Regions from separate parts of the Kitasatospora sp. NPDC058406 genome, predicted to be linked through region 3. Evidence: riboswitches for the same ligand, from Rfam matches in the RefSeq annotation. Region 3 holds a riboswitch; each other region holds the start of a gene.
The links. Region 3 has a riboswitch for cyclic di-AMP ahead of ACFWOG_RS00680 (NlpC/P60 family protein). Riboswitches for the same ligand answer to the same signal wherever they lie in the genome.
Positions count from the first base shown of each region.

Region 1: it holds a riboswitch for cyclic di-AMP, as region 3 does, so the genes downstream of both, ACFWOG_RS06900 (transglycosylase family protein) here and ACFWOG_RS00680 (NlpC/P60 family protein) in region 3, are expected to answer to the same signal.
Region 2: it holds a riboswitch for cyclic di-AMP, as region 3 does, so the genes downstream of both, ACFWOG_RS00465 (hypothetical protein) here and ACFWOG_RS00680 (NlpC/P60 family protein) in region 3, are expected to answer to the same signal.

Region 1 covers NZ_JBHXKE010000022.1:21,440-23,693, forward strand. The annotation lists gene ACFWOG_RS06895 (cytochrome P450) at 1-555, shown strand, start outside; cyclic di-AMP (ydaO/yuaA leader) riboswitch at 786-932, shown strand; gene ACFWOG_RS06900 (transglycosylase family protein) at 938-1,891, shown strand; gene eno (phosphopyruvate hydratase) at 2,144-2,254, shown strand, end outside.
Region 2 covers NZ_JBHXKE010000001.1:106,562-108,815, reverse strand. The annotation lists gene ACFWOG_RS00470 (MoaF N-terminal domain-containing protein) at 1-166, opposite strand, end outside; cyclic di-AMP (ydaO/yuaA leader) riboswitch at 687-835, shown strand; gene ACFWOG_RS00465 (hypothetical protein) at 845-2,104, shown strand; gene ACFWOG_RS00460 (hypothetical protein) at 2,147-2,254, opposite strand, start outside.
Region 3 covers NZ_JBHXKE010000002.1:35,206-37,459, forward strand. The annotation lists gene ACFWOG_RS00680 (NlpC/P60 family protein) at 1-1,127, opposite strand, end outside; cyclic di-AMP (ydaO/yuaA leader) riboswitch at 1,138-1,290, opposite strand; gene ACFWOG_RS00685 (NlpC/P60 family protein) at 1,655-2,254, opposite strand, start outside.

The DNA.
Region 1 (2,254 bases), on a different contig from region 3:
ACCGTGAACCTGATCGGCAACGGCACGTACGCGCTGTTGCGCAATCCCGGCCAGCGCGCCCTGCTCCAGGAGTCGATCGCCCGTGGCGAGAGTGGTCTGCTGGAGACCGGGATCGAGGAACTCCTGCGCTACGACGGGCCGGTGGAGCTGGCGACGTGGCGGTTCGCGACCAGCCCGCTGACCATCGGCGGGGTGCTGATCCCGGCCGGGGACCCGGTGCTGGTCGTGCTCGCGGCGGCGGACCGGGACCCGGCGCGGTTCGCCGACGAGAACACCCTCGACCTGGCCCGCGCGGACAACCCGCACCTGGGCTTCGGGCACGGCATCCACTACTGCATCGGCGCCCCGCTGGCCCGGTTGGAGGGGCGGTCCGCGCTGGCCACGCTGCTCTCCCGGCTGCCCGACCTGCGGCTCGCCGAGAGCCCGGAGAACCTGCGGTGGCGCGGTGGTCTGATCATGCGTGGACTTCGTGAACTTCCCGTGGAATTCACCCCCGAGAAGATGCCCGAAAGGGCCTCTTCCGGGCAGTCGTCCGGTGCTCCGTCCGATCGGTGAGGCGACCCGCGACACGCTGACGGAAGGTCTCCGACCAGGCAGGACGGCGAGATTGAACCGTCACCAACCCGGACATAGCGCCCCCGTTGGTGGGCGATCCATCACCTGACGTGATTTCCGTGTGATACCGACGATATGAGCTTGTGATTGCTCTACGGATCTGTCTACTCTCCGTGGAGTTCGCAGCTGCGAGCCCCGAGCACGGAACGCCGAGTCCTGCCCGTCGTGCCCCGGGAAACCGACCAGACCCTGGGCAGGGGCGGGGGAACCAGGTTTGTTGCCGTCCCCCACGGCTTGGGGTGAAGCCGCCTCGCGCGGCCGGGCCACCTCCCGGTCCGAACCCGACAGCTCACCTCGCAGGCGTGCGGAGAGGGACCTCTTCATGCTGTTCGTCGGAACCGGCCGTCATCGTCGTCGTACCCAGACCGAGAAGGCCATCGCCGTCGCCGGCGTCGCCGGTGTCGGGCTGGCCCTGCCGATCCTCAGCGCCACCGGTGCCTCCGCCGCCCCGGTCTCCACCTGGGACGCGGTCGCCCAGTGCGAGGCCGGCGGCAACTGGAGCATCAACACCGGCAACGGCTTCTACGGCGGCCTGCAGTTCACGCCCAGCACCTGGAAGGCGTTCGGCGGCACCTCGTACGCGCCGCAGGCCAACCAGGCCTCCAAGGCGCAGCAGATCTCGGTGGCCGAGAAGGTCCTCGCCTCGCAGGGGCCGGGCGCCTGGCCGGTCTGCTCCAAGAAGGCGGGCCTGAGCAAGGGCGGCGCCCCGGCGGCGGTCGACACCTCGGCGGACGCCAAGCCGGCCGTCCCGCAGGCCGCCACCCAGCCGAGCGCGCCGCAGACCACCGCCCCGCAGACCACCGCGCCGAAGCACGCCGCGCCGAAGTCGGCCCAGCAGGAGAAGCCGGCCCAGGCGGCCAAGCAGGCCCCGAAGCACGCCGCGCCGAAGCCGCAGGCCCAGCAGGACCGGCCGCAGGTGCAGCAGTACGGGCAGGCCCCGTCCTTCTCCGGCATGTCCGGCTGGGACGCCGACGCGAAGGTGTTCTGGTACGAGAACAACGGCGGCTGGTACTGGACCAGCCACCAGAGCGTCTACCAGCAGTACGCCGGTCAGGCCGCGGTCCAGGACGCCCGTCCGGCCGCCGCCCAGAGCGCCCCGGCCGCCCAGCAGGGCGCGGGCCACGGCTACACCGTCCGGGCGGGCGACACGCTCGCCGGCATCGCCGCCGGCCAGGGTGTCTCCGGCGGCTGGCAGGCGCTCTACGACGGCAACCGCGGCACCGTCGGCGGCGACCCCGACCTGATCGTCCCCGGCCAGGTGCTCACCCTCGGCTGATGCCGTTTCGCCGGTGGATCGCGAGGGGGGGCCGGGTTCGACCGGGTCCGGCCCCTTCGTCCCGATCCGGCCCCCTTCCGTGGGGCAACCAGGTGAACTACCGGCGGGTAGCCGTGCCACACGCTGAGACGGGACCCGGGCCGACGTGGCCCGGAGAGCCCGTGCGGTTAGGCTCTGGTCGTAACGACTCCGCAATCGTCCGGCCGACAGCACCCACCGTCAGCCGAACCTGTTTCCGCTAGGAGATGCCTCGTGCCGTCCATCGATGTCGTCGTAGCCCGTGAGATTCTCGACTCGCGTGGCAACCCCACGGTCGAGGTCGAGGTGGGCCTCGACGACGGCAGCACCGGCCGCGCCGCTGTC
Region 2 (2,254 bases), on a different contig from region 3:
CCTCGGCGACGTGCAGGGCGACGTCCTCCCACTGGCCGGCCGACTCACCGAGGCCCTCCCAGCGCAGCCGCTTGCCGTCGGCCGAGTAGGCGTTGCGGAAGGCTGCGCCGTTGTCGACCTGGAACAGGAAGGTGCGGCCGGCGAAGCCGGGCAGGGGGGCGGTCATGGTGGGGCTGGTCCTCGTCTCTCATGCGGTTCCCGGTGCGGTCCGGACGGTTCCGGCGCGGTTGGATCCCCAACCTATCCGACCGCCCCGTCTTTCGCGGCGTACTCGGGCACGGGGCCGGGGCCGACGGGCCGGGCCCCGCACCGGACGTCCTCCTGCCGCGCCCTCCTGCCGGCCGCCTCCCGCTCCACCCCGCCACCGGCCGGGGAACCTGCCCTCCCGGGCGGTCCTCCAGGGCGGCCCTCCTCGACCGGGCCGCGGTGCTCCTCGGGAGCGCGGCGCCGGTGCCGCCCCGGACCGGAGGGCCCCGGCCGGGGCCTGATCCGTAGCTTCCTCCCAACTGATCAACTCCGCAGGCGCGTTGATCATCCGCGGACGCCGGGTCTGTGACCTGCGCGACAACCGTCCGTGCGAGGTTGTCCGGTCCCCGGCGGCCTGCCTAGCCTGCAGGGGCGTCCGCTGTCGCGGACTCCCGCCGTCGGGACGCCGAGTCCTGTCCACCCGCCGGTCGGCACCCGAGCACCACAGCGGACGGGAGCGGGGGACCCAAGGTCAGTGCCCGGTCCGTGCGCCTCCGCGCCCGGACCGCGGCTAGGGGTGAAGCCGCTCCCCGGGCGGCCGGGCAACCTCAGCCCGAACCCGACAGCTCACCTCGCAGGCGTCGTAGAGGACCCAGCCATGCCCCCTGCCCCGCACCGGCCTGCCCGGCGCCACGCGCCCCGCCACGCCCGCCCCACCCACCGGCGCCGCACCGCCGCCCTCGCCGCCACCGGAGTGCTCGCCGTCACCGGCGCCGGCCTGCTCGGCGTCCCGGCCCTCACCGGAGCCCAGGCCGCCACCGCGCCCACCGTCACCCAGGACGCCCTCACCCCGGCGACCATGGTCGCCGGCAAGGCCTCGACCGCCTCGCTGGCCGTCCACTCCTCGGCCTGCTTCACCGCCAAGACCGTCGGCGTCGGCATCCGCGACGCGGCCGGCCGCAACCTCGACTTCCCCGGCAACGTCAGCAACGCGCAGATCTGCCCGAGCGGCCTGTCGATCACCACCGGTGCGCGCACCCTGGCGGCCGGCACCTACACCCAGTTCGGTTTCTGGCAGGACCTCGGTGGTGCCTGGCACAACCTGCCCTCCCGGCAGCTGGTGGTCTCCGCCACCGCCACGCCGAGCCCGACCCCCACCCCGTCGCCGACGACGCCCCCCACCACGCCCCCCACCACGAGCCCGACGACGCCCCCCGCCACCGGTGCCCCCGTCGCGGGCAAGAAGCTCACCTGGTCCGACGAGTTCAGCGGCCCGATCGCCTACGGCTCCCGCTGGACCGGCGACCGCAGCAGCGCCTACCGCTACGGCAACCACAACCCCGACGACAACAAGCTCGACTGGCTGAACAAGAACAACGTCACCGTCGGCGGCGGCGCCGCCACGTTCACCGCCAGGCCGGGCGCCAACAAGCTGGAGAACGGCAAGCAGTCCTGGGACACCGGGCTGCTCACCACCGAGTACTCCGGCGAGGGCTTCCAGGTGAAGACCGGCGACTACGCCGAGACCCGGGTCAAGCTCCCGGCCGGCACCGGCGCCTGGCCGGCGCTGTGGACCTGGAAGAACGGCAACGGGGAGATCGACACCTTCGAGTACCACCCCGACAACCCGAACCTGCTGGAACTGACCAACCACGTCAAGCCGGGTCACCTGTACTACACGGACGCCAAGGCGATAGCCAAGGACGGCTGGGTGACCATCGGCACCCACTACGGCGCCACCTCCGTCGACTGGTACGTCAACGGGGTCAAGGTCTTCTCGGACGGCAAGGGCGTCGGCACCACCTGGTCCGCGTACCTGATCCTCAACCTGTCCCTGAGCGCGGGGCAGTACCACCCCGCGCCCCAGGGCACCGCGCCGATCACCTTCGCCGCGGACTACGTCCGGGTCTACCGCTAGGACCGGCCCCGAGACCGTCCGCTCCCGGAGGAGCGGGCGGTCTCAGGCGGTCTGCACGACCTCGATCGCGAACGGCTGCCGGTTGTTGGCCTCGTTGTGGTCGTCGTCGCCGCGCACCGCGACGTAGCCGCCCTCCAGGTTGCCGAGGGG
Region 3 (2,254 bases):
TTGGGGGCGTGGATGACCTGACCGCCGCCCACGTAGATGCCGACGTGGTGCCGGTCGCCGTAGAAGATGACCAGGTCGCCGGGCTGGGCCTGGGAGATGTCCGAGCCGATCCGGGTACCGGCGCCGGCCTGCGCCTGCGAGGTGCGCGGGAGCGACACGCCCGCCTGGGCGTAGGCCCAGCCGGTGAGGCCGGAGCAGTCGAAGCTGCTCGGGCCGGTGGCGCCGTAGACGTACGGGGCACCGAGCTTGCTCTCGGCCGCGGCGATCGCGGCGGCGGCGCGCGAGCTGTTGGCGGCGGGCGCGGCCGGCTTCGGCGCCGCCGGAGCGGAGGAGGCCGGCGCGGCGGGCGCCTGGGTGGACGGAGCCTGGGCGGACGGCGCGCTGAGGTTGGTGCGGTCGTTCTCGCGGGAGGCGCGCTCGGCGTCGGCCTTCGCCTTGGCGACCTTGGCGGCCTCGGCCTTGGCGGCGTCCGCCTTCGCCTTGGCCTCGGCGGCGGCCTTCTCCTCGGCCGCGCGGATCGCCAGGCGCTCCTGCTCGCTGAGGGTGTTGAACAGGTCCTGGGCCTTCGTCAGCTTGGCCTGGACCTCCTCCTTGGAGGTCTTCAGCTGCTGGGTGGTGGCCTCCAGCTCGCCGAGCTTGTTCTGGGTCTCGGTGCGGTCCTGGTCGAGCCTGCGCTGCTGCTCCTGGAGCTCCTTCAGCGCGCCGGACTGGGTCGAACCGGCCTGGTTCAGGGCGTCGGCCTGGTTGAGGAAGTTGTCCGGGCTGGAGGAGAGCACCAGCTGGACGGTCTGCGATATGCCGCCGGTGCGGTACTGCTCGCCGGCGATCTCGGCGAGGCCGCCCTGCGCCTCGGTCACCACAGCCTGCTGACGGGCCACCTTGTCCTGGAGGTCGCCGACCTGCTTCTGCAGCTCCTGCTGCTTGGCCTGGGCGCCGTTGAGCTTCTCGGTGGCGATCTCGGCCTGCTCGTTGAGCTGGTCGACCTGCTCCTTGACCTGGTCCTTGGTCGGCGTCGGGTCGGCGTGGGCGCCGGACTGCGCGGAAAGGGCGACGGCCGCGGCGGCGAGGCCGGTCATGATCGAGACCCGGGTGCGGCCGGCGGGCTTGGGACGACGATGGGACGCCACGAAGGCGGACTCCTTCTTCCTCATCCGCCTACCGGGTGAGCTGACGGGTTCGGGCGGAAGCGTGCCCTACGACGCCTCACCGGCCGCTCACGCGACCGACCTGGCGCCGATTCACCCCGGAGGAACGTGGTTCCCCGGCTCCACTCCACAGCGCCCCCGACTGCTGGGCTCTCACTCGGACGGGCGACTGCCCGTCCCGCTGTTTCACGAACTCGGCGGGAACCACCGCCGCCACCCGGACTGGGTGATCGACTGTGCGGTGGTTCGAGGTACGACCCTAGTAACAGATCCGTGATCCGTTCAAATCCTTGTCGGAAAAAAGCTAGAAGAATACCGAAGTTCATTTGTGAATATGACCGGGTGTGACCAGCGCCGTACACGGAGCTGATCGTTCCTCACCTCTCGGTCGAACCGGCGGCCGAAACACCCGCGCCACCCCCGTTCGGAGGTGGCGCGGATCACAGGACCTTCGGCGGGCCCGCGGGCGTGTCGTGGCGGACCGTCAAACGGCCGGACACCCCGGCGCGTCAGACGCGGCGGATCGTGTTGATCTTCATCCCGTCGGCCTTCATCACCTTGATCACGTCACCGGTGCGGGGTGCGTGCACCACCATGCCGTTGCCGATGTACATCGCGACGTGGCTGCGGTCGTCGCGGTAGATGATCAGGTCACCGGGCTGCGCCTCGGCGAGCGACGGCACCCGGGTGCCGTAGTTGCCCTGGGCCTGCGAGGTACGCGGCAGCGAGACCCCGGCCTTGCCGTACGCCCAGACCATGAGCCCCGAGCAGTCGAAGCTGTTCGGGCCGGTGGAACCCCAGCCGTACGGCTTGCCCTGCTGGGCCATCGCGAGGGCCACCGCGGAGCCGGCCATGCCGGAGGCCTTCGGGAGCTCACCCAGGTCCGGGCGCTCGGTCCCGCGCGAGGCGCGGTCGGCCTGCTGCTGGGCCGCCTTCAGGGCCGCACGGTCGGCGGCGCTGAGCGAGTTCAGCAGGTCCTGGGCCTCCTTGAGCTTCTTGTTCACCTCCGCCTTGGACTGGTTCAGGTCCTTGGTGGTGGTGTCCAGCGAGGCCAGGACGGCGGCCGCCTCGACCTTCTGCTGGTCCAGCCGGCGCTGCTGGTCCTGGAG